Regions from separate parts of the Cupriavidus sp. GW822-FHT06G04 genome, predicted to be linked through region 1. Evidence: predicted binding sites of a transcription regulator. Region 1 holds the regulator's gene; each other region holds the start of a gene.
What was found. Region 1 encodes HrcA, which represses chaperone genes, less so after heat shock. Its sites were predicted from a motif close to TTAGCACTCNNNNNNNNNGAGTGCTAA; they were not measured.

Region 1 (8,041 bases):
GAAATTCACCTGCATGTCTTGTCCTTGAGCAATACGCCTACGCGGCCGCGCCACGTGCGTGCGCCCGACTGCGCCGCTCCTCCAGTTCATGCGGATGCGGTTGCCGGAGCGGCCAGCCTTGCAGATGTTGCAGCGCAATATCCGCCATGCCCGCCACCCAAGCCTCGCTGTCGTTCAGGCACGGAATGAAGTGGAACTCGTTGCCGCCCGCCACGCGGAATTCGGTCTGCCCCTCCATGGCGATTTCTTCCAGGGTTTCGATGCAATCCGCCGGAAATCCGGGACAAAACACGTCCACGCGGTGCGTGCCGACCTTGCCGAGTTCCGCCAGCGTCGGCGCGGTATAGGGCTGGAGCCACTCGGCCTTGCCAAAACGAGACTGAAACGTCACCTGATACTGCCCCGGCTGCAGGCCAAGCGCCTCGCCGAGCAGCCGGCCGGTTTTCAGGCACTCGCAATGATAGGGGTCGCCGAGATCGAGCAGTCGGCGCGGCAGGCCGTGAAACGACAGGATCAGCTTGTCGCCGCGCGCGAAATCGGGCGCGCCGTGCTCGCCCCAGTAATCGCGCACTTTGCTGGCGAGCGCTTCGACATAGGACGGGTGATCGTGGAAATGCTTGACCAGGCGGAGTTCCGGCTGGTTGCGCCACGTCGCCAGCACGCGGAACACTTCGTCGAACGCGGTAGCCGTGGTGGTCCCCGAAAACTGCGGATACAGCGGCAGCAGCAGAATGTGCTCGGTGCCCTGCCGGCGCAGGGTTTCCATGACCGATTCGATCGACGGATTGCCGTAGCGCATGGCGCAGGCCACCGTCACGTCGTGCCCGAGCTTGTGCATCAGTTGCTGCAGCGCGTGCGCCTGGCGTTCGGTATGGACCAGCAGCGGCGATCCGGTCATATGCGCTTCGCGCAGCCAGATCGACTCGTACTTGATTGCCGAGGCGCGCGAGCGGAACGGCAGAATCAGGCCATTGAGGATCGGCAGCCACAGCAGCCGCGGGATTTCCACCACGCGCGGATCGGACAGGAAGGCTTTCAGATAGCGGCGCACCGCCTTGGGCGTGGGCGCGTCCGGGGTGCCGAGATTGATCAACAGGATCGCGGTGCGCGGCGGCTGGCCATGCTGGTATGCCGGTTCAGGCGAAAACGTCATGAGGTTTCCGTTTGCAACGGCCGCGGCCGTTGCGAGATGCCGATTCTTGGGGGAAGACCGCCGGCCGGGTGGTCCGGCCGGCAGTGGACAGACACGCAATGCGGGTCACGAGTTCTGGCTGAGCGCGCTGGATAGCAGCCGCGCGGTGATGTCGACAATCGGAATCACGCGTTCGTACGCCATCCGAGTGGGACCGATTACGCCAAGCGTGCCGATGATCTGCCCATCGACTTCGTACGGCGCGGTGATCACGGCCATGTCCTCGAGCGGTACCAGTTGGCTTTCTCCGCCGATGAAGATCTGGACGCCCTGCGCGCGGCTCGACACATCGAGCAACTGCAGCAGGCTGGTCTTGTGCTCGAACACATCGAACAGACGGCGCAGCTTGTCCATGCTGGACGACAGGTCTTCAACCTCGAGCAACTTGCGCTCGCCCGAAATGAACACCTGCTCGCCGTTATCCTCGGCCATCGCGCTGCTGCCGGCCTCGACCGCGGCCTGCATCAGGGTCGACATATCGCGCCGCAGGTCCTGCAGTTCCACCCGCAGGTGATCGCGAACGGCATCGAAGCTCATCCCCGCGTAGTGGGCGTTGAAGAAGTTGGCCGCCTCGATCAGTTGCGCTGGCGTGTAGGACAGGTCGGTCTGGATGATGCGATTCTGCACGTCACCTTCCGGACTGACGATGATGAGCAGGATGCGCTTGTCCGACAGCCGCATGAATTCCACCTGCCGGAACGACTGCGCGCGCCGCGGCGTCATTACCACTCCCGCGAAATGCGACAGGTTCGACAGCGTATGGGCCGCGGCGGTAATCATCCGTTGCGGGCCGAGCTGCTGGTTGGCCATCTGGCCCTGAATCTGGTCCTGCAACTCGGCCAGTTGCGCGGCCAGCTCGGGCGCGCGCTCCAGCGGCCGCGCAGTGAGCATCGTGTCGACAAACAGCCGATAGCCGCGCGGCGTGGGAATGCGCCCCGCCGACGTATGCGGGCTGGCGATGAAACCCATTTCCTCGAGATCGGACATCACATTGCGGATCGTCGCGGGCGACAGGTCCAGACCCGAGAATTTCGACAGGGTCCGGGAGCCCACGGGCTGTCCCTCGGCGATGTAGCGCTCGATCAGGGTTTTGAGAAGCGTTTTCGAACGTTCATCCATGGTGTCGGAATTTTAATCAAAACTGGCCCGTTCGGGCGTCGCCGCGCACGGCTGCGCGCCGTTACGCCCCAATGCTGACAATGGTCACGCCGGTATGGTCTAATCCCGCCATGTCTGCCCCCTCAAAGACCTCCGCCGCGCGCCCGCCGTTCAAGACCGTTGCCCTGGTGGGCAGGTATTCGACCGCCGGTATCGAAGGCCCGCTCGAAGAACTGGCCTCCTGTATTTCCCGCAATGGGCAGGATGTGGTGTTCGAACGCGAAACCGCAATGGCCACCGGCCTGACCGGCTATCCCGTGCTGACGCCCGACGAGATCGGCCAGCAGGCCGACGTCGCCGTCGTGCTGGGCGGCGACGGCACCCTGCTTGGCCTGGCGCGCCAGCTGGCGGGCCGCGACGTGCCCGTGATCGGCGTGAACCACGGCCGGCTGGGCTTCATGACCGACATCCCGCTCGAAGACGTCACCACCACGCTGCCGGAAATGCTGACCGGGCACTACGAGCAGGAATCGCGCATGCTGCTCGAATCGAGCGTGATCCGCGACGATAGCGTCATCTTCTCGGCGCTGGCCTTTAATGACGTGGTAGTCAACCGTTCCGGCATTTCCGGCATGGTAGAGCTCGCCGTTTCGGTCGATGGCTATTTCATGTACAACCAGCGTTCGGACGGCCTGATCGTCTCCACGCCCACCGGCTCCACCGCCTATGCGCTGGCGGCGGGCGGGCCGATCCTGCATCCTACGCTGTCCGGGCTGGTGCTGGTGCCAATTGCACCGCATGCGCTGTCAAATCGCCCGATCGTGCTGCCGCACGACGCCGAAGTGACGATCGAAGTGGCCAGCGCGCGCGACGTCAGCGTGAATTTCGACATGCAGTCGCTGGCCTCGCTGCTGCCCGGCGACCGCATCGTGGTGCGCCGCTCGGCCAAGACGGTGCGCCTGCTGCATCCGGTGGGCTACAACTATTACGCCACGCTGCGCAAGAAGCTGCATTGGCACGAATATCCGACCGAAGACAACCGGCTGTAAGCCCCCTCCCCTTCGTCTCACGTCCACCGCCACCCGCCCAAGATGCTGCGCAGCCTGTCCATCCGTGATTTCGTCATCGTCGATGCGCTCGACCTGGATTTTTCCAGCGGCTTTACCGTGTTCACCGGCGAAACCGGCGCGGGCAAGTCGATCCTGATCGATGCGCTGGCGCTGGTGCTAGGCGAACGCGCCGACGCCGGCGTGGTGCGCGAAGGCGCGGCGCGCGCCAGCATCGGGGCGACCTTCCATACCCATCCCGCCCTGGACGCCTGGCTGGCCGAACGCGACCTGGCCGGCGACGACGGCACTGTGCTGCTGCGCCGCACGGTCGACGCCTCGGGCCGCAGCAAGGCGTTCATCAATGGCGCCGCCGCCACGCTTGCGCAGTTGCGCGAGGTCGGCGACCAGCTCGTCGATATCCACGGCCAGCATGCGCATCAGTTGCTGTTGCGTCCCGACGCCCAGCGCCGCCTGCTTGACGCCCACGCCGGGCTGACCGAACAGGGCGCCGCCGTGGCCGAAGCGTGGCGCGCATGGCGTGCCTGCGTAAAGCAGCGCGAGGCGGTGGAGCTGCAATCGCGCGAGATGCAGCTGGAGCGCGAACGCCTGGAATGGCAGGTCGGCGAACTCGACAAGCTCGCGCCGCAGCCGGGCGAATGGGAAGACATCCAGTCCGAATACAACCGTCTGTCGCATGCCGCCGGCCTGATCGACGGCAGCCACGCCGCGCTCGACGCGCTGTCCGAATCGGATGGCGCCGTGATGTCGGTGCTCAACGGCGTGGTGCACCGGCTGCAACAGCTTGCCGACGTCGATGCCGGCCTGCGCGACGTGCTCGCCGCGCTCGAGCCGGCCCTGGTGCAGGTGGAAGAAGCCGCGCATTCGCTCAATCGCTATGTCGACCGGCTCGAACTGGACCCTGAACGCCTGCAGACGGTGGAAGAACGGATGCAGGCGCTGCACGCCACGGCGCGCAAGTACCGGCTTGCGCCCGAACAACTGTGCGACGAACTGATCGCGCGCCGCCAGCAACTGGACGACCTGCAGGCCTCGCAGGACATCAACAAGGTGCTGGCACGCGAAGCAGCGTCGCGCGCCGCCTATCTGACGCTGGCCCAGCACCTGTCGGCCGCGCGCAAGACGGCAGCCGACGCGCTGTCCAGGGCGGTCACCGACGCCATGCAGGGGTTGTCGATGGCCGGCGGCACCTTCGCAGTAGCGCTCAATCCGCTGGACGAAGGCCAGAGCCACGGTCTCGAACAGATCGAATTCCTGGTGGCCGGCCACGCTGGCGTCAGCGCCCGACCGCTGGCGCGCGTGGCGTCGGGCGGCGAACTGGCGCGTATCAGCCTGGCCATCTCGGTCATCACCAGCGAGGCCGCGCCGACACCCACGCTGATCTTTGACGAAGTCGATACTGGCATTGGCGGCGCCGTGGCCGAGGTGGTGGGGCGGCGGCTGCAGGAACTGGGCCGTTCACGCCAAGTACTGTGCGTCACGCACCTGCCGCAGGTGGCCGCGCAGGCCGGCACACATCTGCTGGTCAGCAAGGACAGCCAGCCCGGCCAGCAAGGCGCGATCACGCGCTCGCGCATTCGTGTGCTGGATGCCGCCGGCCGCGTCAACGAAACCGCCCGCATGCTCGGCGGTGCCACGGTCACTGCCACAACGATGCAACATGCGGAAGAGATGCTGGCGCAAGGCGCCCGCGCCGCTGCCGAGTCGGCAACGCCGGCCAATGCCCCGCGCGAAGGCGGCGGCCGCAAGCCACGCCGCGTGGCGATCTGAACGTCCACCCGGCACCATGAATACAGGAGTTTGAAACCGATGACCCACCGCAAGCCGCCATCGCCCCTGCGCCGCGCCGCCGCTGTCTCCGCTGCCGCGCTGGCGCTGACCGCCCTGTTCGCGGCGTCGGGCTGCGCGTCGGAATCGAAGTCGTTCGCACCGCCGCGAGGCAGCATCACGGACGATCGTGCCATCGGCGATATCCTCGTCAAGTTCACCGCGCCCGAAGTGACAGTATCCGAGGACGCAGGCAAACTTCTGGCTGATGTGCAAGGTCCGGTGCGCTATGTGGTCAAGCGGCCGATGTCCGGCGGCGTATGGCTGGTGACGGCCATCACGGCGCAAGCCGATGTCACGCTCGATCAGGCGGTGGCCACGCTGCAGGCGGCGCCGCGCGTGGAATCGGCAACGCCGGACCGCGTGCTGAAGCCCCATCGCGCCATGCCCACCGGTCGCGACATGCCTCCGAACTAAATCTGCGCGGCGCCAAGGCAACAAAGTTCCCGGCGCGCCGCGCCGCCGCCGTCAGCACGAAGTCATCGATCAGCAGTCGCACACTGGATCTCCACAGGAGCGCAGATGCCGTACGCCAAGCTGAAGTACCACCGGTCCATCGTGCCAGCGCTGCTGGTCGCCACCGCCGCGCTGCTCGGCGCGCCCGGCGCCGCTCAGGCCGACGCGCCGGTGGCCCGGCAGGCGCCGGTGTACACGGGCAACTACATCGTGCGGTGGCGCGATGGCAGCCAGACCGTGGACACCAGCGCCGACACCACGCGCATGCGCCGCGTGGAATCGAACACCGGGCTTGCGCTGTCGGTCAAGCGGCCGATGGCCGGCGCGCTGCAACTGCTGACCGTCAAGGACAACAAGGGCGACGACCCCGAAACCGTGGCCAAGCGGCTGCGCGAGGATCCGCGCGTGGCGGACGCCGTGCCGGACCGCTGGCTGCGGCTGCATGACACGGTGCCGAACGATCCCGATTTCGCCGCCAAGCAGCTCTACATGCAGTCGCCGGCCACGGTGGTGGGCGGCGCCAACCTGCCGCGCGCCTGGGATCGCAGCCGCGGCAGCGCCAGCGTGGTGATCGCCGTGGTGGACACCGGTTATCTGCCGCATCCCGATCTCGCTGGCCGGCTGGTGCAGGGCTACGACTTCATCAGCTCGACGACCGTTTCCGTCGATGGCGACGGCCGCGACAGCGATCCCACCGATCCCGGCGACTACGTGCCAAATGGCACGACCTGTTCGGATGGATCGGGGGCGTCGAATAGCACGTGGCACGGCACGCGCGTGGCCAGCGTGCTGGGAGCCGCCACCAATAATTCACAGGGCATTGCCGGCGTAGATTGGACCGCGCGTATCCAGCCCGTGCGTGTTTCCGGCCGCTGCGGCGCGCTGCTTTCCGATACCGTCGACGGCATGCGCTGGGCGGGCGGCCTGAGTGTGCCCGGCGTGCCGAACAACACCACGCCTGCGCGCATCATCAATATCAGCCTCGGCGGCGGCACCTGTTCGAGCATCGAGCAACAGGCCGTCAACGATCTCAACGCGGCCGGCGCCATCGTGGTGGCAGCCGCCGGCAATTCCGCCGGCGCAGTCGAGGCGCCAGCCGATTGCAGCGGCGTGATTGCCGTGACCGCCCATGCCAACGACGGCGAGAACGCCAGCTACGCCAATGTCGGCCCGCAGGTCACGCTGAGCGCGCCGGGCGGCGGCTGCGGCAATTCGAAGGTGATCGTGAACAGCAGCGGACAGCCGGTGAGCTGCGCGTCGCCGGCCGGTCAGTCCTTTATCCGCACATTGTCGAACACGGGCACGGCGTCGCCGGGGGCCTACACGACTACCGATTCGCAAGGCACGAGCTTTGCCGCGCCGATGGTTTCCGGCGTCGCCGCCATGATGCTCGCCGTCAATCCCTCGCTGACGCCGGCCCAGGTCACGACCGTGCTGAAGAACACGGCGCGCGCGCATCCTGCGAACACTTTCTGCACCGCGAGCGGCAACAGCGGAAAATGCGGCGCCGGACTGCTCGACGCCGACGCGGCGCTGGCGCTTGCGCCGAATCCTCCGGCGGTCGGATCCTCGTCGGGGTCGTCATCGGGTGGGACAGACGGCGGTGGAGGCGGCGGAGGCGGCGGCGCGTTCTCGCCGTGGAGCGCGGTGTGCCTGTTGTTGATCGGATTGGGCGGCTTCGCACTGCGGCGCAAGGTCTAGCGCTGCTGGGGCGGGTGAAACGCTGCGCCGAGCGCGTTGTATGACGCGCGTCGGCGCCGATTGCGTGGCTAACGCGATGCCGCGGCGCATCACGGCGTCCATCGCTCCGCCACATCGCCGACCCGCCAGTCGCATCACGACGCGGTCCTCCGATGAGAGCCTCAGGTAACCGCCTGCGCTAGCACACCAGGCAGCCGCCGATCGCCCCGCCCGCGTTGCGGATCGATTCAAGTGCCGCGCCGCTGGATCCACCATTCCTGCACCAGCCAGCAGGCCAGGCCGGCCACGGCCCCTGCCGCGTGGGCGGCGCGCACTACGCCGAAGCCCCACTGCGGATCGAACACAATGGCCGCGAGCCACGATTGTTCGAGCCACACTTTTCCCAGCACAATCACGCAGGTCACCACGCCGATCAGGCGCGACACGCCGGGTGCCTGCAATAGCCGCAAGGCCGCCCACAGCGCCAGGCCGTGGGCCGCGCCCGACAGCCCGCCGTACCAGCCGATGGCCGGCAGGCGTAGCAACGCCACCTGGACCGCCAGCCCCGAAATCACCAGCACCGCCAGCATCGCGCGCACGCGCGCGATGCGTCCGGCGAGCAGCAGCAAACCGCTCGTCGCGGCCACATCGGCAATGTAGTGCTTGCCATCCAGATGGACCCACATCGCCGTGACGATGCGCCACCACTGACCGTCGATGC
Region 2 (8,041 bases), on a different contig from region 1:
GCAGTGTCGAACGCGCGTTTGGCCTGGCCGAAGCGTCGCTGGCCACGCTCGACGACGTACTGGCGCGCGTGCATCCGGACGATCGCGCCGAGGTGCGCCGCCGCTGGCTGCGCGAAAGCGACGGCGAGGCGCGCGGCGACCTGACCTTCAGGCTGATGCTGCCGGCCGGGGCCGTGACGACGGTGGTCGACATGAGCGGCCCGCTGCTCGATGGGGATGATTCGGTGGCGCTGATTGCCGGCGCCTGGCGCATCGTGTCCTCGCATGACACCGAGGGACGGCGCGCGGCATGACGATCGACCCGGCTCCGCGTACCGGAGCCCTGCTGATCCACGGTCTTGGCGGCACACAGTACGACCTCGGGCCGATGCACAAGGTGCTGCGGCGCGCGGGCGTGGAAACGCACGCGGTGACGCTGCCCGGCCACGGCGGCACGCCCGCGGATCTTCTTTCCGTGCGGGCCGAGCAATGGATGGCGACGGTTGCCGAAGCGTATGACGCGCTGGTGGACCAGTACGAAACCTTCCACGTGATCGGCATGTGCATGGGCGCGCTGCTGGCCGTGGCGTTGTGCGAACGTCGCCAGCATCGCAAGGGGAGGCTGGTGGCCCTGTCGACGCCGGTCTATATCGACGGCTGGTCCACGCCGCCGTACCGCTGGCTGCGCCATGTGGTCTATCGCCTGCCGCTGCTGCCGGCGCGCATCCGGGTGGAGGAAAACGAGCCGTTCGGCATCAAGAGCGATCTGGTGCGCGCCGTGGTCAAGGCCAAGTTCGAGCGCGGCGACAATTTCCATTACCGCTGGGTGCCGCTCACCTGCATCCGCCAGGTCGACCGGCTGCGCCGCTGGGTGCTCGACGGTGCGCGGCGCGTGCCGTGCCCGACGCTGGTGGTGCATGCGCGCGAGGACGAACTGACCTCGACGCGTTCGGCCGATTTCCTGCTGACCAACGTGCCGCAGGCCACGGGCGTGATCGTCGAGAACAGCTATCACATGATCTGCGTCGACAACGATCGGGAGCAGGTCATGGCCAGCGTGCTCGACTTTCTCGGCCTCGACGCATCGGCGGGCCGCATGCGCGCGCGGCGCGCGGTCGAAGCGCCGATGTCGGCCGAAGCGGTGGCGGCACTGGTGCACGACTACCTCGCGGCGCTGACCACGCGCCATTTCGAAACGCTGTACTCGCAACTCGATCCGGACATCGTCTGGACACACCTCGGCAATCATCCACTGGCCGGCGAATACAACGGCCGCGATGCCGTGATCGGCCTGTTCCAGCGGATTGCCCAACTGAGCGGCGACACGGTGCGCATCGACGTGGCGGGCGCGCCGCGCATCGACGGGCAGAACGTGGAAGTCGATATCGCCGTGTCGTACCTGCTAGACGGCGTGCCGATGCAGGGCCACGGCACGCAGACACTGCGGCTGCGCAACGGCCGCATCGGCGCGGTGCAATACCGCTCGGCCATGTCCGAGGCCAGCGCCGAGGCGCTGCCGGGCTAAGCCGTCGGTGGGTTCGACGGCGGGTCCGGCCGCCGGCCGGCGCATCGCGTGCTATGCCGCCGAATCGCCCGACTCGCCCGAATCGCATGGCCGATTCCCCGCCGATACACCGGCTGCCGCGACGACCTAGAACACGCGGCCCAACTGCAGATAGACGTTCCACACACCGGCCGGCGCCGCCGCAAAGCCGAAGTAGAGCGGCCCGATCACGCTGTTGCCGCCGATGAACACGCTGGCGCTCGACTTGTACGGGCCGCTGCCGAAGTTGCGGCGCGTCAGCCAGACATCGCCGACTTCGAGGCTCGATCCAAAGACCGTGGTGCGCAGGCCGGGCAGCACGAATTCGCGCAACTCGTTCAGGTAGGTCAGGCGACCGTACAGCAGATAGTTGCCCGAGAACTGGTCCGGCGCGTACGCCGACAGCCGCTGGAATCCACCCAGCGTGAAACCCAGTCCGCCGCTGACGCTGCGGTCGGTGCGATGGTCGTTGTAGGTCATCGCGCCTTCGGCGGCGATATTGAGCGTATGCCGCCCGACACTGCCAGCCCACAACGCCTTGGCGTGCACATCGTCATAGGTGTTGTTCGCGCCGCCGAACGAAAACTGGTTCACCGCAAACAGGTAGTAGCCCTTGCGCGGATAGAGCGGATCGTCGAGCTGGTCGATGGTCAACTGGGCGCGTACCACCGGCTGCCGCACGTAGCTGTTGTTGAACTGGCCGCCGCGTGCGTTGGTCAGCAGGTAATCGGAGCGGTAGCGCACCTGCTGGTAATTTGCGCCAAGCCGGAAATCTCCCAGACGGCCCAGCGGCATGCCGAGGTCAAGGCCGGCTATCGCCGTGTCGACGCGCACGGCGGTCACCGGCGTGGCGTTGCGGTCGCGGCTGTTGTCCGGATAGATGTCGACATGCTTGCGGCCATATTCCAGATACGGCGCCACATAGAAGCCCAGGCGGTCGAACACCGGCTGGCGCAGTTCGGTATGCCACTTCGCCTGGTTGCTGCCCAGCACGATATCGTTGCGCCATTCCAGCCCGCTTTGGGTCAGCCACGGATAGCGGTGGCCTAGTTGCAGGTTGAACGCGCCCTTGCCGTCGAAGGTGGTGGACATGCCGAAGCCGAACAGCAGGAATTGCGGTCCCCACGATTTTTCCTGGGCGTCCACCTTGAGCACGGTGCGTCCGTTCTCGGTCACCGCGTCCTGCGTCACGCTCTCGAAATCGCCGCTGGTGGCCAGCTGCGTCAGATCGTGATTGATCGCGGCGGTGTCGTAGCGGTCGCCTTCGCGCGCGCGCAGGTACTGTTTCACATAGGACGCCGGGATGCGGCCCGACGTGTGGACCTCGATCGCGTCGATATGGCGCGGGTCGTTGGCGGCAACATGGGTGGCACGCGCGGTCAGGTAGTTGTCCCACGCTTCGCGCGGCAGCGCCAGCGCGGCCAGCCTTGGCGCCATGGCCTGCGCGGCGTCGTAGCCGCGCTGCACGCTGTCCTTGGCGTGCGAGAAATCGGCAAACGACAGCGTGCCCAGGTCCGGTTCCAGCAGGATGTCGCGCGCGCCGAGCAGCGCCTTCTGCTGCGCCACGTTCTGGTTGGTCAGGATCGTCACCATTTGCTGCGTGACGGCCGCGGGCGAATCGAGCGTGGCAGGATCATCCAGCGGCGTGGCGACGTTGACGGCGATGATCACCTCGGCGCCCATGTCGCGCGCCATCTGCACTGGCAGGTTGCTGACCAGGCCCCCATCGACCAGCGTATGGCCATCGAGCCTGAACGGCGCGAACAGGCCGGGCACGGCCACGCTGGCCCGGATCGCGCGCGGCAGCGAACCACGGCTGAGCACCACTGGCGCGCCGGTGCCCAGGTCGGTGGCGATGGTCCGGAACGGGGTGGGCAGCGTGTTGAAATCGACATCGCCGGGCCAAGCGGCGGTCCAGTCCTGCAGCAGCGTAAACAGCTTGTTGCCCTGCACCAGGCCCACCGGCAGCTTGACGCGGCCGTCGCCGATCCCGGCGGAGATGCCGATCGGATACTGGAAGTCATCTTCGCGCAGCGCCTGCGGCAGCTGCGCGCGCTCGTTGCGGTCGAACACGATGTCGCTCAGATTGGTGCGCGACAGCCGCGCGTCGAGTTCATCGGCTGACATCCCGCTGGCGTACAGCCCGCCTACCACGGCGCCCATGCTGGTAGCGGCAATGCAGTCGACCGGCACGCGCATGCGCTCAAGCGCCTTGAGCACGCCAATATGCGCATAGCCGCGCGCGCCGCCGCCGGACAGCACCACGCAGACCCGCGGGCGGGCGCCGTCGGGTGCGGCCCGCGCCGCTTGCGGGCTGGCCGGATCCTGCGCGTGGGCCTGCCGCATCGCGACCAGCGCGAGCAGAAGGCAAAACATGGCAAGACAGCGCGACGCGATGCGGCGCTGCCCGATGGCGAGACTTGACATGACGATGGCGTCGGACGGGTAAGGTGCGGTGGGACGAGAGGCGGTGCGCGGCGCGCGCGGCGCCACACAGGCAAACGCGGCGGCGGGGGTTTGCGACGACACGCCGGACGCCTCGCAGGGTAGGGTGTCGCGGGGATCGACGCAATTCCCACGCGGCCTCGGGTATACCCCCATTAAGTCGTTGTCTTGAAAACGACTCACCCCGTCCCTATAATTAGCACTCCCTGGGGGAGAGTGCTAACAGCCGACCCCGGCGGTAGACTGAAAACTTGATGGCCGCCTGACCATGACGGCCATTTGTGAATCAAATCTCACTTTTTGTATCTAGGAGTCCGTATGAACCTGCGTCCTCTGCACGACCGTGTGATCGTGAAGCGTCTGGACAACGAAACCAAGACCGCGTCCGGCATCGTGATTCCCGACAATGCAGCCGAAAAGCCCGATCAAGGCGAAGTGCTCGCCATCGGCCCGGGCAAGAAGGATGACAAGGGCAACAGCATCGCCCTCGACGTCAAGGTGGGTGACCGCGTGCTGTTCGGCAAGTATGCCGGCCAGGGCGTGAAGGTGGATGGCCAGGAACTGCTGGTCATGCGCGAAGAAGACATCATGGCTGTCGTCAACAAGTAAGCGACGCCGGTCTCTCGTTTCAGTCGTACCCAATTTTCAGATCGCCCCGCCCAGGCGGGGCGCTCCATCCCAGATTCGGAGATTCAGAACATGGCAGCAAAAGACGTAGTGTTCGGCGACGCCGCACGTGCCAAGATGGTCGAAGGCGTGAACATCCTCGCCAACGCAGTGAAGGTGACCCTGGGCCCGAAGGGCCGCAACGTGGTGCTGGAGCGCAGCTTCGGCGGCCCGACCGTGACCAAGGACGGCGTGTCCGTGGCCAAGGAAATCGAACTGAAGGACAAGCTGCAGAACATGGGCGCGCAGATGGTCAAGGAAGTGGCTTCCAAGACCAGCGACAACGCCGGTGACGGTACCACCACCGCAACCGTGCTGGCCCAGTCGATCGTGCGCGAAGGCATGAAGTTCGTTGCCGCCGGCATGAACCCGATGGACCTGAAGCGTGGCATCGACAAGGCCGTTGGCGCCGCCGTCGAAGAGCTGAAGAAGCTGTCGAAGCCGACCACCACCAGCAAGGAAATCGCCCAGGTTGGCGCCATCTCGGCCAACAGCGATGCATCGATCGGCGAGCGCATCGCCGAAGCGATGGACAAGGTTGGCAAGGAAGGCGTGATCACCGTCGAAGACGGCAAGTCGCTGGCCGACGAGCTGGAGGTCGTGGAAGGCATGCAGTTCGACCGTGGCTACCTGTCGCCGTACTTCATCAACAACCCGGAAAAGCAGGTTGTCGCCCTGGACAACCCGTTCGTGCTGCTGTTCGACAAGAAGGTCTCGAACATCCGCGATCTGCTGCCGGTGCTGGAGCAAGTGGCCAAGGCTGGCCGTCCGCTGCTGATCATCGCTGAAGACGTGGAAGGCGAAGCCCTGGCCACGCTGGTGGTGAACAACATCCGCGGCATCCTGAAGACCGCCGCCGTCAAGGCCCCGGGCTTCGGCGACCGCCGCAAGGCCATGCTGGAAGACATCGCCATCCTGACCGGCGGCACCGTGATCGCCGAGGAAGTCGGCCTGACGCTGGAAAAGGCTACGCTGCAGGACCTGGGCCAGGCCAAGCGCATCGAGATCGGCAAGGAAAACACCATCATCATCGACGGCGCGGGCGATGCAGGCGCGATCGAAGGCCGTGTGAAGCAGATCCGCGCCCAGATCGAGGAAGCCACCTCGGACTACGACCGTGAAAAGCTGCAAGAGCGTGTGGCCAAGCTGGCCGGCGGTGTTGCCGTGATCAAGGTTGGCGCTGCCACCGAAGTCGAAATGAAGGAAAAGAAGGCCCGCGTGGAAGATGCACTGCACGCCACGCGCGCTGCCGTGGAAGAAGGTATCGTCCCCGGTGGTGGTGTGGCCCTGCTGCGCGCCCGCGCTGCGATCTCGGCACTGACCGGCGACAACGCCGACCAGAACGCCGGTATCAAGATCGTGCTGCGCGCCATGGAAGAGCCGCTGCGCCAGATCGTGCTGAACGCCGGTGAAGAGGCTTCGGTCGTGGTGGCCAAGGTCATCGAAGGCAAGGGTAACTACGGTTACAACGCCGCTTCGGGCGAGTACGGCGACCTGGTGGAAATGGGCGTGCTGGATCCGACCAAGGTGACCCGCACCGCGCTGCAGAACGCCGCTTCGGTGGCTTCGCTGATGCTGACGACCGACTGCGCCGTGGCCGAAACGCCGAAGGAAGAGTCGGCTCCGGCAATGCCGGGCGGCATGGGTGGCATGGGCGGCATGGAAGGCATGATGTAATTCATGCCGGACTGCCGGGCCAACCAGCCTGTCAGAAAAAACCCCCGAGTGGCGCAAGCCCTCGGGGGTTTTTCTTTATGGCGGCCGCGCCGGGGGTGAAGCGGCGTGTCGATGAAGTTGCTGGCGATGCAGAAATCGATGCGCCCGAGAGCGCCGACGCAGCCGTTGCCTGCGCCGCGCCGTTGGATTGCCGCTCAGAGCTCGACCACCTTGCTCCAGTCGAAGACCGGATTCTCGGGCGCGCCGCTGCGCCGGGAAATATAGCCGCGCGGATTGCAGACCACGCGGGAGTCGTCGATCCAGTAGTCGAAGCTGGTGTGGGTATGGCCGTGGATCCAGAGATCGGCTTGCGCAACCAGATCGGGACGGCGCGACAGGAATCCGGCCGACACCACGTCGTGCGCATATCGGGCGTCGAGGCTGCCGAGGTCGGGGCCGTGATGCGTGACCACCACGGTCTTGCCATCGAACGGCTGCGCCAGCGTTTGTGCCAGCCATGCCGTGGCCGCCTGGTGGCGTGCCAGCGCGTCAGCGGGCGTGAACATGCGGTGCTGGCCGTCGTCGCCCGCCGTCGCGATCAGCCGATGGTCGACCATCACGCGCGAACAGGCCTCCATGGCCTCGTCCATGCGGTTCTCGCCATACAGGCAGTAGTCGGTCCACCATGTGGTGCCGATCACGCGCACACGCTGGCCGCGGGCATCCTCGATCACGGCCACGTCGCCGTTCAGCAGCGTGACGTTGCCCGATTCCGCCGCGCCGTCCGCCATCAGGCGGTCCACCTTGTCGAACGCACTTTCGTAGTATTCGTGATTGCCGGGCACATAGACCACCGGCGCACTGAACGCGCCCGCGGCCCAGTCGATGCCGTCGCGGCCGTTGGCGATATCGCCGGCCAGAATGACCAGATCGGCCGCGCAATCGGGCACGGCGTCGGGCGTGTTGTGTTCCAGATGTATGTCGCTGAGGATGCGTAACTTCATGGAATTTCCCGCGCAGTGGCAATGACGTGCGGTCGATTCTTCGAAAAAAAGACGGCCTGGTCAAGACCAGGCGCATAAACAAGCGCAGCGTACGGTCCTGCGGGCGCCGACTCTTTCCGTTCCGAATCCTCGCGCCAAATGTGACGCTTATTGTTAGACGTAGGAAGCGTCCGCTATGTCCACATAACGGACGCCATAAGCGAGAGATGTTTCAGGTGCGAGACGGCCATGTCGATTCTGCAACCTGCTCGCGCAGCCACGCATGAAAGCGCTGGATGGCCTTTTCGCGCGGATTGCCTTCGCGCCATGTGACCCAGTAGTGCAGGCTGGACGGAATGCGCGTGGTGCCGATCTGCACAAGCTGTCCGCTGGCCAGATAGTCGTGCGCCAGTTGCGCCCGCGCCGTGGCCACGCCCAGTCCCGCCACGGCCGATTGCAGCATCAGGCCGGCGTCCTGGAAGATCGGGCCGCGCTCGGGTTCGTCGGGCGGCAGGCCGGCCAGTACCAGCCAGTCGCGCCATGGCCGCAGCGCAAAGCGCAGCATCGGCAGGTTGGGCAGATCGGCGATGGTGAAACCGGGATACCGGGCCAGCAGGGCGGGGCTGGCCACCGCGATCACATGGTCTTCGATGAGGTTGTGGCACTCGAATCCGGGTAGATCGACACGCTGGTGCCAGATGCCGACATCGACGGAATACGGATCGGGCGGCGAAATTTCCGCATGCAGTCGCAGATGCAGATCCAGTTC
Region 3 (8,041 bases), on a different contig from region 1:
GCACACGCCGGCCGAGGCGCTGCGGCTCTACAGCTACACGCACCCCGAATATCGCGAAACGCTCACCGATTATTTTTCGCACGAGCCCGCCAACGTGCTGCTTGCGCGCGGCACCGAGGGCGAAGTGGTCGCCGATGCGCGCCGCAGCGGCCGCATCGACTGGCTGCACGATGGGCACCAGCGGACCATGGTCGACCCGACCAGCGGATCGATCGGCGAGGTCCCCGAACTTCCCGCGGGCACCGATGTGGCAGACACCGCGGCGTGGATCCGCAAGGTGCTCGACGGCACGGTGCCTGTGCCCGCGCCCATCGTCACGCAGATCGACACGATCAAGGAATGCCTGAAGCAGGCCACCCGCGTGGCCTGGGCCAGCCCGGTCTAGCGTCGCGTCGCGCCCAGGCTTTCCGGTCGGCCCCGGCGGCCGTCCGCCGCGCGGTGGATCTGGCGCTATTTGCGGACCGGCAGCGGAATCCGCTCGGTCTCGCCCGGCACGTGGGGAAACTGGTCGTCCTGCCAGCGCTGGCTGGCTTCCTCGATCGCTTCCTTGCTGCTGGCCACGAAGTTCCAGAAGATGAAGCGCCGGCCGTCCGTGGGATCGCCGCCCAGCAACATCACGCGCGACGGAATGGTCGCCGTAAGCGTCACCTGCTCGCCCGGCGTGAGCACCACGAGGTGTTCGGCGGGCAGCGTTTCGCCATCGAGCTCGAGATTGCCGTCCACCGGGTACACGCCGCGCTGCACGTGTTCGGGCGGGATCACCAGGCTCGCCCCGGCATCCATCTCGATGGCGACATAGAGCGTGCGGCTGTACACGCGCACCGGCGACTCGGCGCCAAATGCATCGCCGGCGATCACCGTCATGCGCACGCCCGGCAGTTCCAGCTTGGGCAGCGTGGCGCCAGGATGGTGGTGAAACGACGGCGGATCGTTCTCATGCGCCTTCGGCAGCGCCACCCAGGTCTGGATGCCATGCAAGCGCGGTCCCGCCTCGCGCGCAGCCGTCGGCGAGCGTTCGGAGTGGGTGATGCCGCGCCCCGCCGTCATCCAGTTCACGTCGCCGGGACGGATCACCTGTTCGCTGCCCAGGCTGTCGCGATGCATGATTTCGCCCTCGAACAGGTATGTGACCGTCGCCAGACCGATATGCGGATGCGGGCGCACATCCATGCCCTGTCCCGGCTCCATCGCGACGGGCCCCATATGATCGAAAAAAATAAACGGACCGACCGTCTGGGTGGTGGCGGCGGGCAACAGGCGGCGAACTGTGAACTCGCCAATGTCCCGCACATGCGGCTTTAGCAAGTGTTCGATAGCAGACATGAAGGCATCTCCGGAAATGAGGCGGCGAAACAACTTCAGTGTAGCGAATCCAGCAATTCTTCATCCCGAATTTGACGTGAATTCGTATGAAACCGATGGACGGATTGGCCCTCTAAACTTCCTGTTGACCGGCTGTGGCCCGCCAGCCCTTATGGGATCTGGAATCCGACTTTGGGAGGGCTATGTGAGAAGCTATGCGAAAATAGATTTCGATGAGCTGGAACTATCAACCTTGTAGCTCCTCTAACTTAGCACTCGTCCGGTTCGAGTGCTAATATGCGTTGCAATGCGTGTCCCAGAGGGGGCACACCGGCAACCCACCGCCGGATGCGAAAGGAGTCATAGTGAACGCAGTCATGTCTGCCGATCAAACCCAGGTTTCCCGCCGTCTGCCGACGGCGCCCAAGAGTGCTGCCGCGAACAGCTTTGCGCTGACGTTTCCGGGCACGCTGGGCAATTTGGACAGCTATATCCAGGCCGTCCATCGTATTCCGATGCTCACCGCCGAGGAAGAGCTTCGCCTTGCGCGCGATCTGCGCGACAACGATTCGGTCGATGCAGCCCGCCGTCTGGTGATGTCCCACCTGCGCCTGGTGGTGTCGATCGCCCGCCAGTACCTGGGCTATGGCCTGCCCCACGCGGACCTGATCCAGGAAGGCAATATCGGCCTGATGAAGGCCGTGAAGCGCTTCGACCCGGAACAGGGCGTGCGGCTGGTGTCGTATGCCATGCACTGGATCAAGGCCGAGATCCACGAGTACGTGCTGAAGAACTGGCGCATGGTCAAGGTGGCGACCACCAAGGCCCAGCGCAAGCTGTTCTTCAACCTGCGCAGTCACAAGCAGGGCGCCCACACTTTCACGCCCGAGCAGATTGAAGCCGTGGCGCGCGAGCTCAATGTGAAGCCCGAAGAAGTGATGGAGATGGAGACCCGCATGTCGGGTGGCGATATGGCGCTTGAGGGCCAGATCGACGACGGCGAGGAAGAATTCGCTCCCATCGCCTATCTCGCGGACAACCACAACGAGCCTACCAAGGTGCTCGAGGCCAAGCGCCAGGACCGTCTGCAGGTAGAAGGCCTGGAGGAAGCGCTCACCAAGCTGGACCCGCGCAGCCGCCGCATCATCGAGGCCCGCTGGCTGGACGTGAACGACGACGGCTCGGGCGGCGCCACGCTGCATGAACTGGCCGACGAATTCGGCGTATCGGCCGAACGGATCCGCCAGATCGAATCGGCTGCGATGAAGAAGATGAAGGGTGCGCTGGCCGCTTTTGCCTGATCCTTGCCCTTGCCAGACGAAAAACGCCGGTCGATCGACCGGCGTTTTTGCTTTGTGAGGCGGCGTATGGGGCCGCTCATCGGGCGCTGGGCTGGACATCGCGGGCCTCGGCGCTCAACGGGCGTCGGAGCGTGCAAGCCGCTTGCCGGCGGCTCCGCACCCGCCTGCCGGCCGCTTCAGGACATCAGCGCCTTGAGGTCATGCGCGATCGGCTCGGGGCCCTGGCCGTGGCGCAGGAACAGGCGCAACTGACCGTTCTGGTCGAACACGTAGCTGCCGGCGGAGTGGTCCACCGTATAGTTTTCGGGAGACGTGCCGGGCACCTTGGCGTAGTAGACCTTGAAGTCCTTCGTCACCTTCTTCAGCGCGACTTCATCGGCGGGGCGCAGACCCAGGAAGCGCGGATCGAAGGCCGGCACGTACTGGGCCATCAGGGCCGCCGTGTCGCGCTCGGGATCGACCGTCACAAACAGCACCTGTACCTTGTCGGCGTCCGGCCCCAACTTTTCCATCACCTGCTTGAGCTCGACCATGGTCGTCGGGCAAACGTCGGGGCAGTGCGTGTAGCCGAAGAACATCAGCACCACCTTGCCTTTGAAGTCGGCCAGTCTGCGGGTCTTGCCAGTCGGATCCTGCAGCGCGAAATCCTGGCCGAAATCCGACGCGCCCGAAATATCGACGTTCTTGAACGACGGCTTGGATTGACCGCACGCCCCCAGCAGCGCGGCGCAGAGCGCAAGCAGGCACAAGCGGCGGAACGTGGCAAAGAAGCCTGAGGCGGAATTCGGCATGCGGGCAGTGTCGGGAAGAGGGATTCGCCCGAAAGTATCGCCGATCGCGTCAGCCTCGACTTCGGGCGCGGCAAGATGCCGCAGGCGGCGCATCAGGCCTGCGGCACGAATTTGAAGTAGTGATCGACCAGCAGCGCCGCGAACAGCAGCGACAGGTACAGGATCGAATAGCGGAAGGTACGCTGGGCCAGTTGGTCCGAATAGTTGCGGAACAGCTTCCAGGCGTAGCCGAGGAACACCAGCCCCAACCCCAAAGCGGCGACCAGATAGATATAGCCGCTCATGCCGTAGACGAAAGGCAGCAGCGTGGCGGCGATCATCACGAGCGTGTACAGCAGGATGTGCAACAGCGTGTAGCGCTCGCCGTGCGTGATCGGCAACATCGGCAGGCCGGACTTGGCGTAGTCGGCGCGGCGATACAGGGCTAGCGCCCAGAAATGCGGCGGGGTCCAAGTAAAGATGATCAGCACCAGGAACCACGCCTCGGCCGGCACCGTGCCTGCCACGGCCGCCCAGCCCAACGCGGGCGGCATGGCGCCGGACAGACCGCCAATGACGATATTTTGCGGCGTGGCGGGCTTGAGCAGGATCGTGTAGACCACCGCGTAACCGAGGAACGTGGCGAAGGTCAGCCACATCGTCAAGTCATTGGCGAACACGTGCAGCAGCCACATGCCCGCGCCGCCCAGGATGGCCGAGAAGACCAGCGTCTGAGGCGTGCTGATTTCCCCCGTGGCGGACGGCCGCCATGCGGTGCGGCGCATCAGCGCGTCGATCTTCTGTTCCACCAGGCAGTTGATGGCGAACGCCGCGCCGGCCAGCAGCCAGATGCCGGCGGCACCGCCGATCAGCACCGACCACGGCACCATGCCCGGCGTGGCCAGGAACATGCCGATGATCGCGCAGAACACGGCCAGTTGCGTCACGCGCGGCTTGGTCAGGGCGGCGTATTGGCGGGCCAGGTGAAGCAATCGGCCCACGGAGGAATGGGAGTGGGTAGCTGTAACCACGGGGGGCATCTTGTCCTTCATGTGGCGCGCGCGGCAACGGACGGTTGGGCTGCGGCGCCTGCGGAGCGGGTCGCGAGGCCGATATTGTAGTTGAGACGGAGCAACAGCATCAGCAACAGGGCTGCTCCACCGTTATGGGCGACCGCCGCCACCAGCGGCCAGTCGAACATGATGTTGGACAGGCCCGTGGCCAATTGCAGCGCCAGCACGCCCAGCAGCCATGTGGCGTGGCGCGTCAGACCGGTCATACGGCGCGCCCGCAGGCCAAACCAGAGCAGGTAGCCCAGCACCACGAAAGCGAAGCCGCGATGCACCCAGTGGATCGCCACCAGGGCCGCGTGCGGAATGTAATCGCCGTCGGCGGTCATGCCAAGCTGACGCCATAGCGTGAAGCCATGACGAAAGTCCATTTCCGGGATGATCTGCCCATTGCACAGCGGAAAGTCAGTGCAGGCCAGCACCGCATAGTTGGTGCTGACCCAGCCGCCCAGAAAGATCTGGATCACCAGCAGCACGATCGCCAGCAGTCCGGCCCCGCGCAGCGAAGCCGCCTCGCGCGCCACCACGTGCGGCGGATCGTTGCGCGAGCCGAGCCAGATCAGCGATGCCAGCAGCGCCATCGCCAGCAGCAGGTGCGTGACGACGATGATCGGTTGCAGCTTCATCGTCACCGTGAGCATGCCGAACGCGCCCTGCACGCAAACCAACAGGAACACGCCGGTCGGAAACCATGGCGATTGCCTCAGTTCGCGCCGCCTGACCCATGCCAGCACCATCAGCGAGATGATCAGCACGCCCACTGCCATCGCAAAATAGCGATGGATCATTTCGATCCATGCCTTGACCAGCGTCACCGGGCCGCTCGGCAAGGCCGTTTCGGCCGCGCGGATCGGCTCCATTGCCGCATGCGGATTGGAATGGCCATAGCAGCCCGGCCAGTCCGGGCAGCCAAGGCCCGAATCGGTCAGGCGCGTGAAACTGCCGAACATGATCAGATCGAGCGTCAGGAACGCCGTGATCCACACGAGCTTGCGATATTTGTCACGGCTGCCGCGCACCATCACATAGGACAGCGGCAACAGGGCGATCAGGATGCCAATGATGGCGAGCTGGAGCAGCATTTCGGAACAGCCGGTCAATCAGTCAATGCATCAGCCGATGCGGGAATACTTGAGCAGCTTCTTGAGATCGCCGCTCATCTTCTTCGGGTCTGGATCCTTGGGCCAGCGCATCATCAGGTTGCCCATCGGATCGACCAGGAAAATCGTGTCCTCGATGCGGCCGCCATCCTGCGCGGGCAGCCATTGCGCGATCGCCGCGCGATCCATGCGCATGAAACGCACGCCCGCATAGGGTTCGTTGTAGGCGTTGGACAGCCGCTCGTCCACACGCCCCTGGTCCGGGATGAGCCAGACGGGGACGATCCGTTCGCGGTCTTCGCCCTGCCCTGCGCGGATCTGGCGCATCGTGAACAGCTTGCGCGCACAGGCCTCGTCACAGGCAGACGCATCGGTCATCAACATCAGCCATTTGCCGCGCAGCGCGGTCAGCGGTTGCGGCTGGGCGCGCTCGTCTATCAGTTGCGCGGCCGGCATGGGGCGTTGCGGATCGATCAGCGCGCCATAGTTGGTACTGCCGCCGCTCGGCTTGATCACGTAATAGGTGAAATACGAGAAAAGCACCGGCGATGCGCACACCAGCAGCAACATCAGCATTTGCAGACGGCCGCGACGCGTGCGCGCATCGATACGGGCGTCGCCACGCGATTCGGGCGTGACCGAGGGATCTTGCTGCGGCATGGAATTGGTCTGTACGTTCATCGTTCGGTTAGTTGCTTGCCGTTGCGGATTCGCGCCGCGCCCGGCGCCAGCCCAGCACGGCCACCAGTACCGCGGTCAGCGCTGCCAGGCCGAACCACTGTGCGGCGTAGCCGTAGTTGCGCTGCGCGCCCGAGTCGGCCGGGGCCCAGTCGCGCGAGAGGCCGTCGCCGAGGTCGGTGGACTGTTCCACCACCACAGGCGCCAGTGGCGTTGAAATCTCATGCGCAAAGGCGGCAAGATCGACATTCTGACGGATCTTGCGGCCGGCCTCCGCTCCAGGATCGTGGCCGAGACCAAAGACGCGCGGCACGCCTGCCAGCGCGGTCCCCTCGATCTCGATCTCGCCGGTCGGCGTGTCGAACGGTGCGATGCGCGTGCGATCCTGCGCATCGCGCGGCAGCCAGCCGCGCAGCACCAGCACGCCGCCGCCGCCGGCCAGACGCAGCGGCGTCAGCACCAGAAATCCCGCGCGGCTGTCCGATCCATTGCCATGCGGGCGATTGTCCAGCAACACGGTGTGGGCCGCATCGAAGGCGCCACGCACGCGCACGCGCCGAGCGACCAGGCGCGACGCGTCGGCAGTGTCGCCGCGCAGATCGAGCGGCGGCTGCGCGGCCAGCGCCGCCTGCCGCGCGGCCCGGTCGGTCCGTTCATGCGCGCGCCGCAACTGCCAGTTGCCCAGCGCGCAGGTCACCGCGATGACGAGCAGCGCGGCCAGCAACGGCACCGGGCCCGGCGCGCGCCAGAGCGTGCGGGTCATCACGGGTTCACCCGCGCAGGCACGGTGCGATAATGAGCGCCTACCAAAACGGCTCCCCTCATGCGCTTCGTCATCATCGTCGCCTTCATCCTGATCATCGGCAGCCTGGCTTCCGCGCTGTTCTTCATGATGCGCGACCGCGGCCGCACGCCCAACATGATGCGCTCGCTGATGCTGCGCGTCGGCTTTTCGGTGGCGCTGTTCCTGTTCATCCTGTTTGCGCACTGGATGGGCTGGATCCACAGCACCGGCATCCAGATGGCGCCCTGAACCGGCCGCCGTATCGCAAAAAACAAAGCGCCGCTGAGGATGTCTCCCGCGGCGCTTCTTGTTGGAACTGCATCGCCGCCGCAGCGGCGATCGTGCATTACAACCAGTACACCACCACGTACAGACCCAGCCATACCACGTCCACGAAGTGCCAGTACCAGGCGGCGCCTTCGAAGGCGAAGTGATGTTCCGGCGTGAAATGGCCTTTCAGCACGCGGCCCAGCACCACCGCCAGCATGATCGCGCCCATCGTCACGTGGAAGCCGTGGAAGCCCGTCAGCAGGAAGAACGTCGAACCGTAGACACCCGAGGTGAGCTTCAGGTTCAGCTCGTGGTACGCGTGGATGTATTCGTAGGCCTGCAGGCACATGAAGATCGCGCCGAGCAGGATCGTCAGCACCATGCCCTGGATTACCTGGTTGCGCTTGCCGGCCAGCAGCGCGTGGTGCGCCCAGGTCAGCGTCACGCCGGAGGTCAGCAGCAGTGCCGTGTTGATGGTCGGGATCGGCCACGGGCCCATCACCTGGAAGCTCTCGATAGTGCCGGCCGGACCCGTGTTGGGCCATACGGCGGCAAAGTCCGGCCAGATGATCTTGTTGTTCAGGTCGCCCAGCCACGGCATGGCGATCGTGCGGGCATAGAACAGCGCGCCGAAGAACGCCGCGAAGAACATCACCTCGGAAAAGATGAACCAGCCCATCGACCAGCGGAACGACACGTCGATGTTCTTGCCGTACTTGCCCCCTTCGGATTCGCCGATGGCGTCGCCAAACCAGCTCTTGAGCAC

Region 2: a site for HrcA is predicted at 4,164-4,190, ahead of groES (co-chaperone GroES). Genes of this name have one in related genera too.
Region 3: a site for HrcA is predicted at 1,572-1,598, ahead of rpoH (RNA polymerase sigma factor RpoH). Genes of this name have one in related genera too.

Annotation. Positions count from the first base shown of each region.
Region 1 is NZ_JBXALD010000004.1:221,997-230,037, forward strand. Features, by position in the region: gene AC1RKI_RS11420 (RNA-binding S4 domain-containing protein) at 1-15, opposite strand, end outside; gene hemH (ferrochelatase) at 38-1,153, opposite strand; gene hrcA (heat-inducible transcriptional repressor HrcA) at 1,259-2,311, opposite strand; gene AC1RKI_RS11435 (NAD kinase) at 2,422-3,339, shown strand; gene recN (DNA repair protein RecN) at 3,382-5,127, shown strand; gene AC1RKI_RS11445 (hypothetical protein) at 5,167-5,601, shown strand; gene mprA (MprA protease, GlyGly-CTERM protein-sorting domain-containing form) at 5,707-7,341, shown strand; gene rrtA (rhombosortase) at 7,569-8,041, opposite strand, start outside.
Region 2 is NZ_JBXALD010000001.1:91,469-99,509, reverse strand. Features, by position in the region: gene AC1RKI_RS00445 (MASE1 domain-containing protein) at 1-293, shown strand, start outside; gene AC1RKI_RS00440 (alpha/beta fold hydrolase) at 290-1,504, shown strand; gene AC1RKI_RS00435 (patatin-like phospholipase family protein) at 1,631-3,949, opposite strand; gene groES (co-chaperone GroES) at 4,286-4,576, shown strand; gene groL (chaperonin GroEL) at 4,667-6,310, shown strand; gene AC1RKI_RS00420 (metallophosphoesterase) at 6,505-7,293, opposite strand; gene AC1RKI_RS00415 (LysR substrate-binding domain-containing protein) at 7,505-8,041, opposite strand, start outside.
Region 3 is NZ_JBXALD010000001.1:451,526-459,566, forward strand. Features, by position in the region: gene ybiB (DNA-binding protein YbiB) at 1-385, shown strand, start outside; gene AC1RKI_RS02065 (pirin family protein) at 451-1,323, opposite strand; gene rpoH (RNA polymerase sigma factor RpoH) at 1,668-2,603, shown strand; gene AC1RKI_RS02075 (SCO family protein) at 2,780-3,394, opposite strand; gene cyoE (heme o synthase) at 3,487-4,413, opposite strand; gene AC1RKI_RS02085 (COX15/CtaA family protein) at 4,422-5,525, opposite strand; gene AC1RKI_RS02090 (SCO family protein) at 5,556-6,203, opposite strand; gene AC1RKI_RS02095 (SURF1 family protein) at 6,232-6,984, opposite strand; gene AC1RKI_RS02100 (twin transmembrane helix small protein) at 7,045-7,254, shown strand; gene AC1RKI_RS02105 (cytochrome c oxidase subunit 3) at 7,352-8,041, opposite strand, start outside.